4 regions of the Kitasatospora sp. NPDC023118 genome follow, and region 1 is predicted to be linked to each of the others. Evidence: riboswitches for the same ligand, from Rfam matches in the RefSeq annotation. Region 1 holds a riboswitch; each other region holds the start of a gene.
What was found. Region 1 has a riboswitch for cyclic di-AMP ahead of ACZ3UD_RS04510 (M23 family metallopeptidase). Riboswitches for the same ligand answer to the same signal wherever they lie in the genome.
Positions count from the first base shown of each region.

Region 1 (4,725 bases):
GGTAGGCGGGGTAGAGCGCCATCGTCCAGCCGAGCAGCAGGAACACCAGCGTCATGGAGAAGCTGAACACCGCCCACGGGAACATCACCACCTGGTACAGCACGGCCTTCCAGCCCGCCACGTCCGCCAGCCGAGCGGTGATCGCGCCCCAGCCACCCGGACGGACCTGGCGCACCGGCGCCGAACCGGGCACGTCCAGGCCGAGCATGCCGCGCACCCGGGCCCGCTCCAGCCGGCCGAAGCCGCGGGCGACGGTGGTCAGGCTCGCCAGCACGGGCAGGCCGAGGACGGTGACGAAGGTGCCGGCTCCGAAGCAGAACATGGTGATCGCGACGGTGAAGCCGGCGATCGCCACCGGCAGGCCGGTGAGCGCGTAGCCGATCTCGCGGTAGTAGGACGCGGAGAACGGCGCCCGCCAGAACGGCGGCGGCTGCTCGGTCCGGCGGGCCCGCGCGGGGCGCGGGTCGTCGTGACCGCCCAGGACGTCCCACCCATGGTCCAGCGTGCTTCGGCTGCTGCTCATGTCCCGGCCCCCGGCCCCTCGTTCTCGCGGTCGTTCGTACTCGCTGACGTCGTACAGTCTGGCGGAACCGCAGGTCGGGGGGCATCCGGGGGACCGGCGCATCGGGGGTGGGGTTAACCCCACCTATCCTGAGGCGAGGGGGCCGGTCCACTCGTCGACGAGCAGCGAGTACAGGTACGAGTCCGACCAGACGCCGCCCTTGTGCAGGTCGTGCCGCACCCGCCCCTCCAGCTGGAAGCCGAGCCTGGTGAGCACCCTGGCGGAGGCCGTGTTGTCGACGTCGACCCGGGCGGCCAGCCGGTGCAGCCCGAGCGGGCCGAAGGCGAGCTCGCAGAGCAGCCCGGCGATCTCGCCCGCGTAGCCGCGGCCCCACACCCTGCGGCTCAGCACGTAACCGAGGTGAGCGGAGCTGTACTTGCCGAGGGTGAGGCTGGCGTGCGCGATCGGCAGCGCGTCCGCCGGGTCCTCGGCGTCCTCGCGCCGGACGACGGCGAGGCGGTAGGTGTCCCGCTCCTCGGCCATCGCCTCCTCCAGGTACAGCTCGATCTGGTCGGCGCAGGTCTCCCGGTCACGCGGCTCGAAGGGGAGGTAGCGGGTCACCTCCGGGTCGCTGTACAGCGCGTACAGCGCGTCCAGTTCCTCCGGGGTGTGGTGGTACTCGCGGATGGCGAGCCTGGGGCCGGTGAGGCGTACGGGGACCATGGCTGCCGACCCTACCCCCGTCCGACGGCTACCGTTCGGAACATGAACGACGAAGACCTGCGGCTCGCCCCGCGCACCAGGGCCGCCGACCTGCTCGACTGGGCGGCCGAGCAGGACCGCGCGCCGGTGGCCGAGGAGCCGCTGCGCACGGTGCTGGCGCTGCTGGAACTGGGCGAGGGCAGGATGCACGACGGCTGGCCCGAACTGACCTCCAACGCGGTGGAGCACCTGCTGTACGAGCGGCTCCACCTCTACGTCCAACCCGCCCCGGATGCGGACCCGCTCGCGTACGGCGACGCCGTGCGGCTGCTGATCGACCACCAGCGGGCGGCGAAGCGGCTCAACGCCAAGCGCCAGGAGCGGCTGCACGCCGAGGCCGAGTGGCAGGGCGAGGTCGCAGCCGGGCTGCTGCGCCGCGCCGACCTGGTCACCTGGCCGCGGCTGTACGCGGTGCTGCTGCACGCCCACGGCGTGGACACCGCGGACGAGGCGGCGGTGCGGAACTGGCTGGCCGGCTTCGCCGGGCTCGGCGAGGAGGAGCGGCTGGCCGGGTTCGAGGCGCTGGTGCCGACCGGCTGGCTGGACGAACCGGACGAGCAGGGCTGGGGGCCGGGCCGGGTGCTGTCGGTCGGCATGGCCACCGACGGCGCGCGGCGACTGCTGGAACAGGGCCTGATGCGGCGCAGCTACCGCAACCTGGCCGAGCTGAACGCGCTGGGGCGGCCCATGCCGGACGAACTGGCCGGGGGCTTCGGGGAGTTCGAGACGGCGGCGGCCGAGGTGGCGCTCGACCTGATCGGCGAGTGGACGGTGCCGGGGCTGCCGCGGCTGCTGGTGGAGGAGTTCCCGGAGCTCGCGCCGGAGCCGGGGGCGGAGGAGATCGACGCCTACCTGGCGCAACTGCCGGCGGAGTCGGCGGAGTCGGCGGAGTGAACGGCCGAGGGCCCCGGGTGTCCGGGGCCCTCGGCCGTCGCGTCAGGGGCTCCCGCTTCTCGTCGGGGCTCCCACCAGGAGTTCAGGGGGTTCCGTCAGGGGTTGAGGCCGCGCTGCTGGAGCCAGGTCTCCGGGTCGACCGGGGCACCGCCGCCCGGACGGACCTCCAGGTGCAGGTGCGGGCCGGTGACGTTGCCGGTCGCGCCGACCTTGCCGATCTGCTGGCCGGCACCGACCGCGCCGGAGCCCTTGATGATCGAGGAGAGGTGGCAGTACCAGATCTCGGTGCCGTCGGGCAGGGTCTCGACGATCCGGTAGCCGTACGCGCCCGACCAGCCGGCCGAGGTGATGGTGCCCTGGCCCACCGCGTGGACCGGGGTGCCGGTGTCGGCGGCGAAGTCCAGGCCGGTGTGCAGGTGGGCCCAGTAGCGGGCGCTCTGGCCGTAGTGGGCGGAGAGGTTGTAGTCCTTCACCGGCAGGGTGAGGGCGGCGGTCTTGGCGCGCTCGGTCTCGTCGGCGGCGCGCTTGGCGTCGGCCTCCTTGGCGGCGGCCTTCGCCTCGGCCTCCTTCGCGGCCTGCAGGCGGGCGCCCTCCTCGGCGGCGGTGCGCTGGCTGTCGGCCTGCTGCTGGATGCGGGCGGCGAGCGCGAGGCCGGGGTCGGCGGCGAGGGTGACCGGGGCCTCGTCCGCGGCCTCGACGGCGGGCGCGGCGGCCGGGGTGGCGGAGGCGAAGCCGGTGGCGCCCAGGGTGGCGGCGACGGCGGTGACGCCGAGCAGCGGGGAGGCCCCGCGGGTCTGACGCGGCATCCGGTGGCGGTTGGCCTCGGCCTCCGGGGCGAAGTCGTCGGTGCCGAGGGACTCGGTGCCGTCCGGGCCGGGGTGGTCGAGGAGCTGGGTACCGGCCGCGGGGCCGGCCGGGTGTGCCGGGGTGTGCGTCGACGCCACGGAGGCGCGCTCCTTTCCTTCCTTCGCGCCTACCGGGTTAGCTGACGGGTTCGGAGCAGGAAGGTCTCCTACGGCCGGGCCGGGGCCCCGCCGATTCACCCCAAGGAACGTGGTTCCCCGGCTCCCTGACCTGCCCGGAGGCCGGTCGGCGGGATTAGGCGACGGCGCACGGTGCCGTCTGGGTACGGCGTTGACGACCGCGCTGCGTTATCAAACGTTAATCCTAGGAGGCCCTGATTCCAAGCCATCCGTCCGGGACGGCTGGGGGGCAGGTGGTCGGACGTCAACGAACGACCCGTCATCCACCCAGTCTATCTGAGTACTCCTACTCATGTGCGGCCCGGCCGCGCCGCCGCATCCTGACGCCATGAGCGCACCGATGCAGTCACGCACCACGGCCGCGTACTACGTCCAGGCCGTCCTCTCGTTCGCGATCTCCGGCGGGGCCCTCGCCGCCGGGATCGCCTACCTGCCCGTCGGCGGGTGGACCAGGGCCTTCCTCGGGATCGGCCTCCTCTACACCGTCACCTCCGCCTTAACGCTGGCCAAGGTGATCCGGGACCGGCAGGAGTCCTCGGACACCGTCGCCCGGGTCGACCAGGCCCGACTGGAGAAGCTGCTCAGCGAGCACGATCCGTTCCGGGTCGAGGGGGCCTGAGCCGCCCCCGGGACACCGGGGGAAGGGGTTGACGGCTAAGGCTATTAGCCATAGCTTTATGGCTATCGGCAGCACCGACCCCGTGGAGACCACCGTGAACGGCACCATCACCCCGAGCACCCAGTACCTCGACGTCCCCGGCGGCCGGATCGCCTTCGACGACACCCGGCAGGGCGACGGCGCCCCCGTCGTCCTGCTCCCCGGAATGCTCGACAGCCGCCGCGCCTACCGGCACCTGCACCCGCTGCTCACCGCCGCCGGGCGCCGGGTCATCACCGTGGACGTGCGCGGCTTCGGCGAGTCCTCGATCGTCTGGGACGACTACAGCCCGGCCGCCGTCGCCACCGACGTCCTCGCCCTCCTCGACCACCTCGGCATCGAGCGGGCCGTCCTGGTCGGGCAGTCCTACACCGGGGCGACCGTGGTCAAGCTCGCCGGGGACGCGCCCCAGCGGGTCGCCGGAATCGCGCTGATCGACGCCTTCGTCGAGCACCGGGCCAACGCCCTGATGCGCGGCGTGATGGCCGTCATGGGCACCGCGATGGTCCACTGGCCGGCCGTCTGGGGCTTCTACCTGCGCAAGATGGCCTTCCCCGGCCCCCGGCCCGCCGACCTCGACGCGTACGTGGCCGGGCTGGTCGCCGACCTGCACACCCCCGGGCGCAAGACCGCCACCCGCGGACACGTCACCGGGGACTCCGCGCCGATCGGCTGGTGCGCGGCCGTCCGCTGCCCCTCGCTCGTCCTGATGGGCGGCAAGGACCCCGACTTCCCGGACCCGGCGGCCGTCGCCGAGCGCCAGGCCGCGGCGCTCGGCACCCGGCAGGTGATGATCGAGGGGTCCGGCCACTACCCGATGGCCGACAACCCGCAGGCCGTCGCGGACGCCCTGCTGCCCTTCCTCGCCGAGCTCGTCTGAGCCCGCCGAACCCGCCGAACCGCAGCCGTACGGAGAAACCGAACCC
Region 1 covers NZ_JBVHHW010000003.1:24,069-28,793, forward strand. Annotated here, with positions in the region: gene ACZ3UD_RS04495 (sensor domain-containing protein) at 1-523, opposite strand, end outside; gene ACZ3UD_RS04500 (GNAT family N-acetyltransferase) at 647-1,225, opposite strand; gene ACZ3UD_RS04505 (hypothetical protein) at 1,268-2,158, shown strand; gene ACZ3UD_RS04510 (M23 family metallopeptidase) at 2,254-3,102, opposite strand; cyclic di-AMP (ydaO/yuaA leader) riboswitch at 3,115-3,273, opposite strand; gene ACZ3UD_RS04515 (YiaA/YiaB family inner membrane protein) at 3,470-3,760, shown strand; gene ACZ3UD_RS04520 (alpha/beta fold hydrolase) at 3,819-4,679, shown strand.

Region 2 (4,725 bases), on a different contig from region 1:
GCACCACCACGATCCACGCCTTCGTCGCGAACCGCGGCCCCGACACCACGGCCTCGCCGTTCGCCGTGATCGTCGCCCTGCCGGACGGCGTGACACCGGAGGGCCCGCACCTCCCCGCGAACTGCGAGGAACTGGGGGGCGGCCAGCGGGTGCGCTGCGTCTTCGGGCCCGGGCTGAAGGAGGGGCGCAGCGCGACCGCGCTCGTCCCGGTGCGGCTCTCCCCCGACCTGCCGACGGGCACGCTGACCGGCGGGTCGGTCGCGGTGCACAGCCCGGACGACCGGGACGAACGCAACAACCGGCAGCCGTTCGACCTCACGGTGGTCGAGACGGCTGCCGGTTCCTGAGAGCGGCTGGTTCCGGGGGTACGTGCGCCGTGCGCCACGTGCGCTACGTACGCGCGTGCTACGTGCGGTCAGCTGCAGATGCGATCAGCGGTAGACGCGCACGTAGTCGGCGGAGAAGGTGATCGGGGTGTTGCCCTGCGGCGCGGGGTGGTACTTGCCCGCGCACACCGAGAGGTTGAGGATCAGGTACGCCGACCAGTTGGCGCCGACGCCCTTGCCATCCGAGAACACCTTGACGCCGTTGACGTACCAGTCGACCGAGTTGGCGCCGTAGTAGGTGCCGATGGTCACCCACTGGTCCTTCGCGACGGCGTTCGCGTCGGTGTAGTAGTCGGGGTTGCCGGGGTTGACGTGGTTGGTCAGCTCCAGCAGGTTCGGGTTGTCGGGGTGGTACTCGAAGGAGTCGATCTCCCCGTTGCCGTTCTTCCACGTCCACAGGGCCGGCCAGGCGCCGGTGCCGGAGGGCAGCTTGACCCGGGTCTCGGCGTAGTCACCGGTCTTGACCTGGAAGCCCTCGGCGGAGCCCTCGGTGGTCAGGAAGCCGGTGTTCCAGGACTGCTGGCCGTTCTCCAGGGTGGGCCCGCCGGGGGCGGCGGTGAAGGTGGCGACTCCGTTCGCGACGGTGACGTTGTTCTTGTTCAGCCAGTCGAGCTTGTTGTCGTCCGGGTTGTGGTTGCCGTACTTGTACGAGGTGCTCTTGTCGCCGACCCAGCGCTGACCCCAGTTGATCGGGCCGTTGAACTCGTCGGACCAGGTCAGCGACTTGCCGGCGATCGGGGAGGACGGCGCCGGGGTGCTCGGGCTCGCGGTGGCGCTCGGGGTGCCGGTCGGCGACGGCGCGGTCGTCGGGGACGGGGTGGCCGTCGGCGACGGCGCGGTCGTCGGGGACGGGGTGGCCGTCGGCGACGGCTTGGTCGTCGGGGACGGGGCGGTGGTCGGGGACGGGGCGGTGGTCGGGGACGGGGCGGTGGTCGGCGACGGCGTGGCCGTCGGCGACGGGGCGGTGGTCGGCGACGGCGTGGCCGTCGGCGACGGGGCGGTGGTCGGCGACGGCGTGCTCGTCGGGGACGGCGTGCTCGTCGGCGACGGGGTCGGCGTCGACGTACCGGCGGCGGAGACCACCAGCTGCTGCGAGGGCAGGTTGTGCCAGGTGTTTCCGAAGTCCTGCCAGAAGCCGAACTGGGTGTACGTCCCGGCGGGCAGGGTGCGCGCGCCGCTGGTGAAGTTGACCCCGCTCGGGCAGATCTGCAGGTTGGTGGCGTTGCCGGGGAAATCGAGGTTGGTGCCGCGGGCGTCGCGCACTCCGACGCCGACGGTCTTGACGACGAAGCAGGAGGAGGAGTGCAGGCCGAGCGAGGCAGTGGTGGCCTTGCCCGCGACCATGGTGGCGGGGGCGAGCCGGTCCTGGGTGACGGTCGGGCCGGTGGCCGCCTGGGCGCCGGAGACGGGCGGCAGTCCGAGCAGGCCGGCACCGCTGATGGCGAGCGCCCCGGTGGCGGCAAGGGCGGCGTCGCGGCCGCGGTGGGACGGACGGGCGTGGCGCGGCGCGCGGCGGCGGGCAGGCTGGTGCATGGGAGTCCTCTGCGACGCCTGCGAGGTGAGCTGTCGGATTCGGGCTGCAGTTGCCCGGCCGCCTGTGGAGCGGCTTCACCCCTAGCCGCGGCCCGCGTGCGAGAGCGCAGGGCCGGGCGCTGACCTTGGTTCCCCCGCTCCCGTCCGCTGTGGTGCTCGGTTGCCCGCCGGCGGGTGGACAGGACTCGGCGTCCCGGCGGCGGGGTCCGCGAGGGCGGACGACCGTTGCAGGCTAGGCAGGCCGTCCGTAAACGGACAACTCCGTCGGGCCGGTTGTCGCACAGCTCACAGTGGCGTCGATCAACGACGCTGCGTGGTAGCTGAGTTGATCAACAGCGCCGATCAAGCATGGCGATCGAGAGCGCCGATCGAGTCGATCGAGTGCGGCGATCAGCCGGAGTAGATCTCGCCGTTGCCGAAGCAGGTGCGGCGTGCGACGCCCAGGTGCCGGTCACAGACCGCGACGGGTGACGCGGTGGCGGACCGTACCGTGGCGTGGGGCCGCCCAAGTCGGCCCGGTCGGATAAATTGGAGCCCTGACATTTTCCGCCGTGCACAAGTGCCCGAGCCGATCCGCACGACCGCACGACCTGCACTGTCTGTACGACCTGCACGCCCCGCACGGTCCGCCCCACGCTCCCGAAAAGAGGTCCCGCCCCACCATGACCGCGTCCCTGCCCGCCTTCGCCGGCCGTACCTACGTCTTCCGGGCCGACAACGGCGCGGCCTTCCGCAACACCTACTCGGCCGACGGCAAGCGGCTGCGCTGGGAGGGCCTCGGCGAGTCGGCAGGCCAGTGGGAGGACGTGCTGCTGCATGTCGCCGAGGTCGCGCCGGAGATCTACTTCGTCAGCTGGACGGAGCAGAGCGGGATCACCGTCAGCCACGTCATGGACCTCAACAAGCTGACCGTGCGGGCCTTCTGGACCTTCGAGGGCGAGGGCGGCCGGGTCGGGCAGCTGCACGCGGGGACGCTGGAGCGGGTGGCCTGAGCCAGGCTGAGCGTGAACTGAACCCCCGGGCTGGTGGCTCCGGGGGTTCAGTTCACGCTCAGCTTCTCGGACCGTTCGGCGTCAGACGGCCTGGTTCGGCACCTTGAGGTGGTCGGACAACCACTCCAGCGAGGACGGCAGCAGCGCGCTCCAGGTCTCGAAGTTGTGACCGCCGTTCTCCAGCATGCTGTAGGAGACCTTCATCGGGCTGTGCACCGCGTCGATGAAGGCCTCGGTGTCCTGCCGGTAGTTGCCGTCGCCCTTCTTGGTGCCGGCCAGCAGCACGGAGACCTTCGGCTGGGGCATGTTCTTCAGCCGCCACATCAGGTTGGCCTCGTCTCGGCGCTGCTTGCTGCCGCCGAAGAGGTCGCCGGTGGTCGGGTCGTCGGCGGCGTCGTAGTAGGCGGACAGGGCGACGGCGGTCGGGAAGACGTCCGGGTGGCGCATAGCCAGCTTGAGTGCGCAGTAGCCGCCGGTCGAGTTGCCCATGAAGGCCCAGGCCTGCGGGTCGGTCGACACCCGGAAGCTCGCCTGGATCGCCGAGGGGACGTCCTTGCTGAAGTAGGTGTCGGACTGGGCGCCGTTCGGGATGTCCTCGCACTCGGTGTCCTGCGGCAGGGCGGGCGAGGGGCGCATCAGGACCATGACGGTCGGCTGCATCCGGCCCTCCTGCAGCAGCTTGAGCGCGGCACCCGGGTAGTTGAACCGGGTGATCAGGTTCTCGGCGATCCCGGGGAAGCCGGTGCTGACGATCACGGCCGGGAACTGCTTCTGCGCGTACTCGGGCTGGAAGTACTGGGGCGGCAGGTAGACGTAGCCCTCGGTGGACAGCCGGCTGACCTTGCCGTCGATCCGGATCTTGCGGATCTCACCGGACTGGCTGGGCTCGCGGCCCAGCGCTCCCCCGCCCTGCACCGAGGCGTGGCCGATGGTCTCGACCATGAGGCGGCCGGCGGCGTCCGCCTTGTTGTGGATCACCACCGGGCCGGTGCTACCGGTGCCCAGCAGGTCGCCCCAGCTGCTGTAGAAGGCGAAGTAGTTGTTCGCCACCAGACCGAGCGCGGCGAGCACGGCGAGTTGGGTGGCGAGCAGCGCTCCGATCCGACCGAACACCGCCTGCCAGGACTTCTTGGCGAGTCTGGGCCACAGCCAGACCGTGCAGGCCATCATCACGACGGCGATCAATATGGCCAGCGCCAGCACCTTGTGGCTCGTCAGACCCATGTCCTACTTGCTCCCACGCCTCGAACTCCCCGCCCCCCTCCGATCAGGACATCCGAGGAGGTCACCCCGGTTCCCCCGCCGGGGCGCGCGATCACCAACCCTAGCGGGAGCTTGGAGAAAACTGAGCACTGCCCGACAGTCAGCGGGGAGCGGGCAGGGAGCCGACTGAGAGCCGTCGGAGAACAGATGACAGCGTTCAGATTTCAGATGACAGAGAACAGATGACAGATTTCGAAATCTGTCATCTGAACGCCGAATCCCGTCGGCCGCCAGCCACCCTCGCTACTCCCCGCCCACCCGCGCCCAGAGCCCCAACCCCGCCGTGAGCTCCCGCATGCAGCGGGCGCCGAGGTCCTGCGGGGAGCCCGGGCCGGTGACAGGGGCGTCCGAGGAGGCCCACTGCTCCAGGGCCACCCGGATCGCCGCCGTCGCCGCGGCGGCGGCCAGCCGGAGCTCCAGCGGGTCGGTGCCGACCGGGCAGCGGTCGGCCAGGACCGTCCGCAGCCGCTCCTCCGAGCCCGCGTGGACCCGCTGCCAGGTGCCGTCCAACCGCGGGTCGCGCAGCAGACTGCGGGTCCAGTGCATCGCCT
Region 2 covers NZ_JBVHHW010000010.1:203,534-208,258, forward strand. Annotated here, with positions in the region: gene ACZ3UD_RS15675 (hypothetical protein) at 1-347, shown strand, start outside; gene ACZ3UD_RS15680 (glycoside hydrolase family 16 protein) at 432-1,919, opposite strand; cyclic di-AMP (ydaO/yuaA leader) riboswitch at 1,920-2,084, opposite strand; gene ACZ3UD_RS15685 (MoaF-related domain-containing protein) at 2,582-2,911, shown strand; gene ACZ3UD_RS15690 (alpha/beta hydrolase) at 2,993-4,135, opposite strand; gene ACZ3UD_RS15695 (TetR family transcriptional regulator) at 4,418-4,725, opposite strand, start outside.
Region 2: it holds a riboswitch for cyclic di-AMP, as region 1 does, so the genes downstream of both, ACZ3UD_RS15680 (glycoside hydrolase family 16 protein) here and ACZ3UD_RS04510 (M23 family metallopeptidase) in region 1, are expected to answer to the same signal.

Region 3 (4,725 bases), on a different contig from region 1:
GGTAGACCGCCTCGGCCCCCGTGAGCCCGGACCAGGCGGGCAGTGAGCGCGCCCGCGCCGCCAGCAGATCGGCCACCTCGGCCCGCTGGTCGGCCGGCCGCCCGGCCGGTGCCGGCGGCGCGGCCGGGGGCAGCGACAGCTGGGCCAGCCCGCCGGCCGCCAGCAGCAGCGCAGCGCGCCGGGACAGCACGCGACCGGGTATGTCGGCCGGGTCGGAGGGCGTCGCGCTCAGAGCCTGACCACCCCGGTGACCGGCATCGCGTTGACGCTCTCGTACCGCACCTTGGCGCCCGGGTAGGGGGCGTGCACCATCACCCCGCCGCCGGCGTACATCCCGACGTGGTGCATGTCCCGGTAGAAGATCACCAGGTCTCCCGGCCGCGCTTCGGAGAGGCTGATCCGCTGCCCGGCGTACGCCTGGGCCTGCGAGGTGCGCGGCAGGGTCACTCCGGCCTGCCGCCAGCTGTAGTACATCAGACCGGAACAGTCGAAGGCGCGGGGCCCGGCGGATCCGTAGACGTACGGCGAGCCGATCATCCGCACCGCGGCGGCCAGCGCGGCCGCCCCGCGCTCGGAGGCGGCCGGGGTGGTGCCGAGGTCCAGCCGGTCGGTGCCGCGGGTGGCGCGCCGCTCGGCGTCGTTGGCGTCCTGGACGACCATCCGGGCCCGCTCGGCCGCGCCCAGGCTGTTGAGCAGCTTCTGCGCCTTGACCAGCCGCTGCTGGATCTGCTGCTTGTTCTCGACCAGCGAGCGCCGGGCCTGGTCCAGTTCGGCGAGCTTGCCCGCGGTCTCGGTGCGGCGCTGGTCGAGCCTGCGCTGACGGCTGACCAGCTCGTGCAGCGTCTCCCGCTGCCGCTCGGCGGCCTGCCCGAAGGTGCGGGCACGGGCGAGGTAGGACTCGGGGTCGCTGGAGAGCATCAGCTGGGCGGTCTGGGTCATCCCGCCGCCGCGGTACTCGGCCCCGGCCACGGTCGCGAGGTCCCCGCGCAGCTGGTTGAGCTGGTCCTGGCCGGCGGCGACCTCGCCCTGCAGGAGCGTGGTCTCGGCCTGGAGCCGCTTCTGCGCTTCCTGCGCGGCGTTGCACTTCTCGGACGCCTGCTCGGCCTCGTCGTACAGCTGCTCGACCTGCGCCTTGACGTCTCTGCGGTCGGGTGTGCCCGGTGCGCCGGGAGCGGCCTGGGCGCTGCCGCCGGCCGTCACACCCAGGGCCGTGGTGGCGGCCGCGGTCAGCACCAGCGCACGGACGAGCAGTTGGGAACGACGGTGCACGGACATGGCGGCAACGGCTCCAATCCTGCGGCGCGGCCCCGCGGCCGCGCCCCAGCGGGCGGCCGTCGAGCGGGAGTCCGGTGGCAGACGTTAGCGAGTCAGGGCAAGCGAGTCCAAACCCCTCCAGACCCGAATATTTGATTCCTAATCGGACATCCGCTCGATCCGTCGGAAAAGCCGCAGGCCCGGCCCTCCGTGATGGTGGGCCGGGCCCGAACGGCCTGGGCGGGGATCAGACCCGCACGATGGAGGCCAGCGGCATGTTGGAGACCGCCTCGTAGCGGACCGAGGCACCCGGCTTGGGCGCGTGCAGCACCTGGCCGTTGCCCGCGTAGATGCCGACGTGGTGGGCGTCGCTGTAGAAGATCAGCAGGTCGCCGGGCTGGGCCTGGGAGATGTCCGAGCCGATCCGGGTGCCGGCGCCGGCCTGCTCCTGCGAGGTGCGCGGCAGCGACACGCCGACCTGGTTGAATGCCCAGACCATCAGGCCGGAGCAGTCGAAGGAGCCCGGGCCGGTGGCGCCCCACACGTAGGGGCTGCCGACCTTGCCCGCGGCGGCGGCCAGCGCGGCGGCACCGTGCGAGCTGCCGGGGGCGGCCGGCTTGGCGACCGGCGAGGCCGAGGAGCCCGAACCCGAGCTGATGTCGGTGCGGCCGCTGTCGCGCGAGGCGCGGTCGGCGGCGGCCTGCTGCTGGGCGGCCTTGGCGGCGGCGTCGGCCTGGGCCTTGGCGTCGGCCGCGGCCTTCTCCTCGGCCTGACGGATCGCCTGGCGCTCCTGCTCGGTCAGGGTGTTGAGCAGGTCCTGCGCGGCCTTCAGCTTGTTCTGGACCTCCTCCTTGGAGGTCTTCAGCTGCTGGGTGGTGGACTCCAGCTCGGCGAGCTTGCCCTGGGCCTCGGTGCGGTCCTGGTCGAGCTTGCGCTGCTCCTCCTGGAGCTGCTTCAGCTGGTTCTTCTGGGTGTCACCGGCCTGGTTGAGCGCACCGGCCTGGTTGAGGAAGTTGTCCGGACTGGAGGAGAGCATCAGCTGGACGGTCGGGGATATGCCGCCGTTGCGGTACTGCTCACCGGCGATCTCGGCGAGCCCGCCCTGCATGTCGGTCACCTGGGCCTGCTGCCGGGCCACCTGGTCCTGCAGGCCGGAGACCTGCTTCTCCAGGGCCTGCTGCTTCTCCTGGGCGGCGTTGTACTTCTCGGTCGCCTGCTCGGCCTGCTCGTTGAGCTGGTCGACCTGCTCCTTGACCTGGTCCTTGGTCGGCTGCGGGTCGGCGTGCGCGCCGGACTGCGCGGAGAGGGCGACGGCTGCCGCGGCAACACCGGTCAGGATCGAGACACGGGCGCGACTGGCGGGCTTGGGACGACGATGGGACGCCACGAAGGCGGACTCCTTCTTCCTACGTCCGCCTACCGGGTGAGCTGACGGGTTCGGGCCGGAAGCATGCCCTACGACGCCTCACGGCCGTTCCATCGGCCGACCTGGCGCCGATTCACCCCGGAGGAACGTGGTTCCCCGGCTCCGCTCCGCAGCGCCCCCGACCACTGGGCTCCCCTGTCGGACAGTCGTTTCGACCTGCCCCGCTGTTTCGCGAACTCGACGGTAACCACCGCCGCCACCCCGGCTGGGTGATCGACAGTGCGGTGGTTCGAGGCACGACCCTAGTAACTGAACCGTGATCCGTTCAAATCCTTGTCAGAAAAAAGACGGAAGATTTCCCGTGTTCTTTTGTGAAAATGACCGATGGTGATCGCCGCCGCACGCAAAGCTGATCAGGCCTCATCAGCCGACCACGGAACGGGCAAACCCGAAGCGCCACGCCCGGCAGGAGGGTGGCGCGGATCACAGGGCCGGAACCCGGACTTTCGGGCGTGTCGGGCCGTCAGACCCGGCGGATCGTGTTGATCGGCATCGCGTCGGCCTTCATCACCTTCACCACGTCACCGGTGTGCGGCGCGTGGACCACCATGCCGTTGCCGATGTACATCCCGACGTGGTGCCGGTCACTGCCGTAGATCACCAGGTCGCCCGGCTGGGCCTGGTCCAGCGAGGGCACCCGGGTGCCGACGTTGCCCTGCTCCTGCGAGGTGCGCGGCAGCGAGACGCCGGCCTGGGCGTACGACCAGACCATCAGACCCGAGCAGTCGAAGGTGCTCGGCCCGGTGGAGCCCCAGACGTACGGCGAGCCCTGCTTGCTCATCGCCTTGGCGACGGCCACGGCCGCGTAGCCGCTGGCCGGCGGCAGGCTGCTGAGGTCGACCCGGGCGCTGCCGCGCGAGGCACGGTCGTCCTGCTGCTGCTGGGCCTTCAGCGCGGCGCGGTCGGCGGCGCTGAGCGAGTTCAGCAGGTCCTGGGCGGCCTTCAGCTTCTGGTTGACGTCCGACTTGGCCTGGTTCAGGTCCTTGGTGGTGGAGTCCAGCGAGGACAGGACGGCGGCGGCCTCCGCCTTCTCCTGGTCCAGCCGGCGCTGCTGGTCGAGCAGGCTCTTGAGCGCCTCGGTCTGGCTGGCGCTGGCCTGCTGGACGCTGGAGGCCTTCTCCAGGTAGCCGGACGGGTCGGAGGAGAGCATCAGCTGGACGGACGGGTCGATGCCGCCGGTGCGGTACTGGTCGCCCGCCACCTCGGCCAGGCCCGTCTGCAGCTGGGTCATCTGGTCCTGGCTGCGGGCCACCTGGTCCTGCAGCTGATCGGCCTGCTTGCGGAGCTGGTCGGCCCGCTCCTTGGCGCCGTTGTACTTCTCCGCCGCCTGCTCCTGCTCCTGCTGGAGCTGGTCGATCTGCGCCTTGACGTCGTCCTTGTTCGGCTGCGGCGCCGCGTGCGCGGCCACCTGGGCGGAGAGGGCGACCGCGGTCGCAGCGGCAGCGGTGAGCACGGAGACCCGCGCGCGGCTCGGCTGCTTGGGACGGCGGTGGGAGGCCAAGGGAGCGGCTCCTTCTTCCATCGGACTCACCTGATCGGATGAGATTCCGGAAAATAGGTTTGACGCCAGACCCTAGTGAAGATCTATCCGTTTTGCCACTCCCCCGAAGGCGTGAACTCCGGTCCCCACGCTGACTTCACGGGATCCGCACACCTCGCAAAACGCGCGCTGACCGGCCTTCACGCCGTCCGACCCGAGGTCAGGGCCGGGCCAGCCGGTTCAGCAGCAGCACCGAGGCCACCGGGCGCGCGCCCGCCTTCCGCACGCCCTCCGCGACCTCCCGGTCGGCGGACACCACCACCACCGGACGGCCCTGCGGCTCGGCCCGCACCAGACGACGGATCAGCTCGTCCGCGGTCTCCCCGGTCCGACTGAACCGTACCCGAACCCCGCGCGGTGGCGCCATGATCACCGGAACGTCCAGGTCCTGCCCGTCGAACACGCAGGTGACCTCCGCCTGGGTGCGCTGGGCCAGCATCGCCAGCCCGCCCAGCAGCCGGATCCGCTGCTGCTCCAACGGCAGCGTCGGATAGCCGGTCTTGGT
Region 3 covers NZ_JBVHHW010000001.1:92,100-96,824, reverse strand. Annotated here, with positions in the region: gene ACZ3UD_RS00410 (hypothetical protein) at 1-190, opposite strand, end outside; gene ACZ3UD_RS00405 (C40 family peptidase) at 229-1,275, opposite strand; gene ACZ3UD_RS00400 (NlpC/P60 family protein) at 1,502-2,641, opposite strand; cyclic di-AMP (ydaO/yuaA leader) riboswitch at 2,652-2,805, opposite strand; gene ACZ3UD_RS00395 (C40 family peptidase) at 3,144-4,181, opposite strand; gene ACZ3UD_RS00390 (NYN domain-containing protein) at 4,381-4,725, opposite strand, start outside.
Region 3: it holds a riboswitch for cyclic di-AMP, as region 1 does, so the genes downstream of both, ACZ3UD_RS00400 (NlpC/P60 family protein) here and ACZ3UD_RS04510 (M23 family metallopeptidase) in region 1, are expected to answer to the same signal.

Region 4 (4,725 bases), on a different contig from region 1:
TCGGCACCAGGGCGAAGCCCGAGACCAGGGGCGAGAAGCCGGACACGATCTGCAGTTGGACCACCAGCAGGAAGAACACCCCGCTGAAGGCCGCGTAGACGCAGAGGGTGACCAGGTTCACGGCGGTGAACAGCCGGGACGAGAACAGTCCGAGCGGCAGCATCGGAACGGGTGCGCGGCGCTCGACGGTGACGAAGGCGGTGCCGAGCAGCAGGCCGATCGCGCCGGTGAGCCAGACGGCGGGGGACAGGCCCTCCCCGGCGGCGGTGAGCGCGTAGGTGATCGCGCCGAGGGCGAGTGCGGCGAGCAGTGCGCCGGGCACGTCGAAGCGGCCGGAGGCGGACTCGTCGCGGCTCTCCGGGACGTAGCGGGAGGTGACCGCGATCACGGCGGCGGCCAGCGGAAGGTTCAGCAGGAAGATCCAGCGCCAGCCGGGGCCGTCCACCAGCCAGCCGCCGAGGAAGGGGCCGATGGCCGCGGACACCCCGCCGAGGCCGGACCACAGGCCCACCGCCGCCGAGCGGTCGTCAGGATGGAAGACCGCCTGGAGCATGGCGAGCGAGCCGGGGGTGAGCAGTGCCCCGCCGATGCCCTGGACGGCGCGGGCGGCGATCAGCACGTTGATGTTCGGGGCGACGGCGCAGGCCGCGGAGGCGGCGGCGAACCAGACCACGCCGATCAGGAAGACCTTGCGCCTCCCGTACCGGTCGCCGAGCGCGCCGCCGAGCAGGATCAGGCCCGCCAGGGTGAGCAGATAGGCGTTCAGCGTCCATTGCAGGGACGCCAGGGAGGCGCCGAGGTCGGAGCCGATCCGGGGCAGGGCGACGTTCACCACGGTGCCGTCGAGCATCGCCATGCTGGAACCGAGCACCGTTGCCAGGAGAACCCAGCGGCCCTGCGCGGTGCCCAGGCGCAGGGTGCCGGCCGTTGAGGTGGCCACGGCCTGATCCTGCGCCCGGCGGGGTGCACGTGACAAGGGTCACCGGGCGGTGTGTCCGGGGTGGGCGGTGCGTGAGCGGAGGGTCGCGCTGGGCTGCCGAGGTCGGCGCAGGGTCGTGGATCAGTGGCGCCGAGTGAATGGATTGTGTACGCACCGCACAACGGGCCATGCGGAGGGTGACCGCGCCTCGGGAGGTTGTCGCCGGTTCAAGAGATCGACATTGCTTCACCCGAACGGATGGGTTTTAGTTCAGCGACCACCTGGCCAGCCCGGGTGGATCCACCGGGTGGAACGCCGAGTCCTGCCGCTGCCCGGTGGTTCGAACTGAGCTCTGCACGGCAGGAGCGGGGGACCCACAGGTAAGTCGCCGGACCGGAGTCCGCGCTGTTCAGCGCGAACGTCCAGGGCCGGCTCGGGGTGAAGCCGCGCATGCGGCCGGGCAACTCCAGCCCGAACCCGACAGCTCACCTCGCAGGCGTCGGAGAGGAATCCCATGCCTGCTCAGGCTCGTCGTATCGCCCTGCCCCGCGCCGCCCGCATCGGCATCGCCACCGCCGTCACCGGTGTCTCCTTCGCCCTGCCGCTCGTGACCGCGATGAGCGCCCAGGCCCACAACGCCCCGGCCGCCTCGGTCGTGCAGCACGCCGCAGCCGCGGACGCCGAGTCGGCCCCTGCGGCCGCCCACGAGAGCTACCGCGTCGTCGGCGGCGACAGTCTGTCCAAGATCGCCGACGCCAGGAACGTCGAGGGCGGCTGGCCCGCGCTGTACGAGCAGAACCGCTCGGTGGTCGGCGCCGACCCGAACCTGATCTTCCCGGGTCAGTGGCTGTCGCTCGCGGCCCACGCCGACACCGCCGAGCCGGCCGCCCCGGTCAAGCCCGCGGCCCCGGCTGAGCCGACCGCCCCGGTCACCCAGAGCGCTCCCGCCGCCGCCGACGCTCAGATACAGGTTCAGACCGAGGCCGCCAAGCCGGGCGTCCAGGTCCAGGCCCAGATTCAGAACGCCGCTCCGGCCCAGGCTGTCACCGCCGCCCCGGTCGCCGCCACCTCCGGCTATGTCGCCCCGCTGGCCAACCCGGTGCTGGGCGAGGCCTACGGCGTGGCCGGCTCGATGTGGGCCTCCGGCCACCACACCGGCCAGGACTTCGTCGCCTCCACCGGCACCCCGGTGCGCGCGGTCGCCAACGGTGTCGTGGTGAAGGCCGGCAACGGCGGTGCCTACGGCAACCAGGTCGAGATCAAGCTCGCCGACGGCAAGTACGCCCAGTACGCGCACCTCTCCGTGATCGGCGTGAAGATCGGTCAGACCGTCACCGTCGGCCAGCGGCTCGGCCTCTCCGGCGCCACCGGCAACGTGACCGGGCCGCACCTGCACTTCGAGATCCGCACCGGGTCGGAGTACGGCTCGGACATCAACCCGGTCACCTACCTGCGGGCGCACGGCGTCGCGCTCTGACGCTGCGCAGACCCTGTTCGGACCCCGCGCTGACCGCGGGTTTCAGGAACCACCGCTGGTGCGGGGCGAATCGACCGCCCGGGATGGTCATGTCGGGTGACCGCTCGACCGGGTGATCGCCGCACCGGTGGACATGGGCGCGGGACACGCCCAAGGCCGGCCCTGCTTCGTGAGGACCCCTCGTGGAGCCGGGCCGGCCGTTGCCGTTTGCGGATCCGGGTGAGTTCGAGTGGTCGAACTGGGCGTCAACTCCTGCCGCCTCTGGCGAGATCCGTCGTCTTTCGGGTGCGGTCCCGGTCGCGCGATGCTGTCGGGCAGTCGGCGCCCGGCCTTGCTCCGCGGGCGCGAGGGTTTGGACGGACGAGGAGGCCGAATGGCGGTCGGGAGCGGGGACGCGGTCGGGGAACGGTCCGGCGCGGGCGGGGTCGACCGGTTGAAGGCGGGCTCGGTGGGCCTGGTGGGCGTGGTGTTCATGGCGGTCGCCACCGCGGCCCCGATCACCGCGATGACCGGGAACCTGCCGATCGTCGTCGGGCAGGGCAACGGGGTCGGCGCGCCCGCCGCGTACATCGTGGCGACCGTGGTGCTCACGGTGTTCTCGGTCGGGTACGTGGCGATGGCCCGCCACATCACGGCCGCCGGGGCGTTCTACGGGTACATCTCGCACGGGCTGGGCCGGGTCGCCGGGATGGCCTCGGGGCTGCTCGCGGTCATGGCGTACATCGTCTTCGAGGCCTCGATCATCGGCTTCTTCGCGTACTCGCTGCGCGGGTTGGTCCGTTCGCGGCTGGGGGTGGACCTCGGCTGGGGCTGGTACGCGCTGTTCGGGGTGGCCGTGATCGGGGTGATGGCGTGGTTCGACCTGCACCTGACGGCGAAGGTGCTCGGGGTGGCGCTGGTGCTGGAGATCGGGGTGCTGGGCGCGGTCTCGCTGGCCGTACTGGCCTCCGGCGGCGGGCCGGACGGGATCGTGGGTGAGGCGGTGAATCCGCTGAACGCCATTAAGGGGGTTGGGAGTTCGGGCGCGGAGGCGGCCGGGCTGGGGCTGTTCTTCGCATTCTGGTCCTGGGTGGGCTTCGAGTCGACCGCGATGTACGGGGAGGAGTCGCGCGACCCGAAGCGGGTGGTGCCGCGGGCCACCCTGGTGTCGGTGGTCGGGATCGGGCTGTTCTACGTCTTCGTGTCCTGGATGATCGTGTCCGGCAACGGAGTCGAGCATGCGATCGCGGTGGCGAGCGGGACGGTGCCGGGCAAGGACGGGAACAGCCTGTTCTTCGACCCCTTGGGCGCGCACCTGGGGGCCTGGGCGGTGACGGTGTTCCAATGGCTGGTCGTCACCGGCTCGTTCGCCTGCGCGATGGCCTTCCACCAGTGCGCGGCACGGTACTTGTACGCGATCGGGCGGGAGGGCTTCCTGCACCCGGCGCTCGGCCGGACCCACCCGCGGCACGGCTCGCCGTACCTCGCCTCGGTGGTGCAGTCGGTGATCGCGGCCGTGCTGGTGGTGGCCTTCCTGGCGGCGGGGATGGATCCGTACGTCCATCTGTACACGCTGCTCGCGCTGTTGGGGACGATGGCGATCCTCGTCGTGCAGACGCTCTGCTCCTTCGCGGTGGTCGGGTACTTCCATGTGCGGGGTCGGCACCCGGAGACCGCGCACTGGTGCCGGACGCTGGTCGCGCCGCTGGTGGGCGGGGTGGCGATGGCCGGGGTGGTGGTGCTGCTGGTGGTCAACGAGGACGCGGCGGCCGGGGCGGCCTCGGGCACCCTGCTGTTCCGGCTGATCCCGTACCTGGTGATCGGGGTGTTCCTGGGCGGGATCGCTCTGGCGCTGGCGATGCGGCGCTGGCGGCCGGAGCGGTACGCGCGGATGGGGCGGATCGTGCTGGAGGACGCCGCCGAGCGGTGACGCCCGGGCGCGGTCAGTTCCGGCGGACGGGCAGGCCGTGCTCGGCGGCGGACAGCAGCTCGTGCATCCGGTGACCGAAGTCCTCGGTGTCGCCGGCGGGTTCGGGGAAGACCAGGCGGACGTCGCGGTGGCCGTGCGGGTGGTCCAGGCGCAGCACCAGGCCGTAGCGGTCGAGGGCGAGCGGGCGGATGTCCGGGTGCCTGGCGAGCAGGGCCGGGTCGAGTAGGCCGGTGAGCAGGTCGAGGGCGTCGGTGTGCTCGTCGGCCAGGTGGGTGAGTAGCGCGGCCTCGTGCCGGGCCAGCGGGTCGGGGGCGGCGAGGGCGAGGTCGGCGGCGGTGAGCGCGCCGGTGCCGTACGGGGTGGCGAGGACGGCGTGGGCGACGTCCACGCGCAGGTGGACGCTGAGGCCGTCGTCGGCGA
Region 4 covers NZ_JBVHHW010000008.1:36,893-41,617, forward strand. Annotated here, with positions in the region: gene ACZ3UD_RS12295 (MFS transporter) at 1-940, opposite strand, end outside; cyclic di-AMP (ydaO/yuaA leader) riboswitch at 1,258-1,431, shown strand; gene ACZ3UD_RS12300 (M23 family metallopeptidase) at 1,434-2,396, shown strand; gene ACZ3UD_RS12305 (APC family permease) at 2,770-4,305, shown strand; gene ACZ3UD_RS12310 (DUF2470 domain-containing protein) at 4,319-4,725, opposite strand, start outside.
Region 4: it holds a riboswitch for cyclic di-AMP, as region 1 does, so the genes downstream of both, ACZ3UD_RS12300 (M23 family metallopeptidase) here and ACZ3UD_RS04510 (M23 family metallopeptidase) in region 1, are expected to answer to the same signal.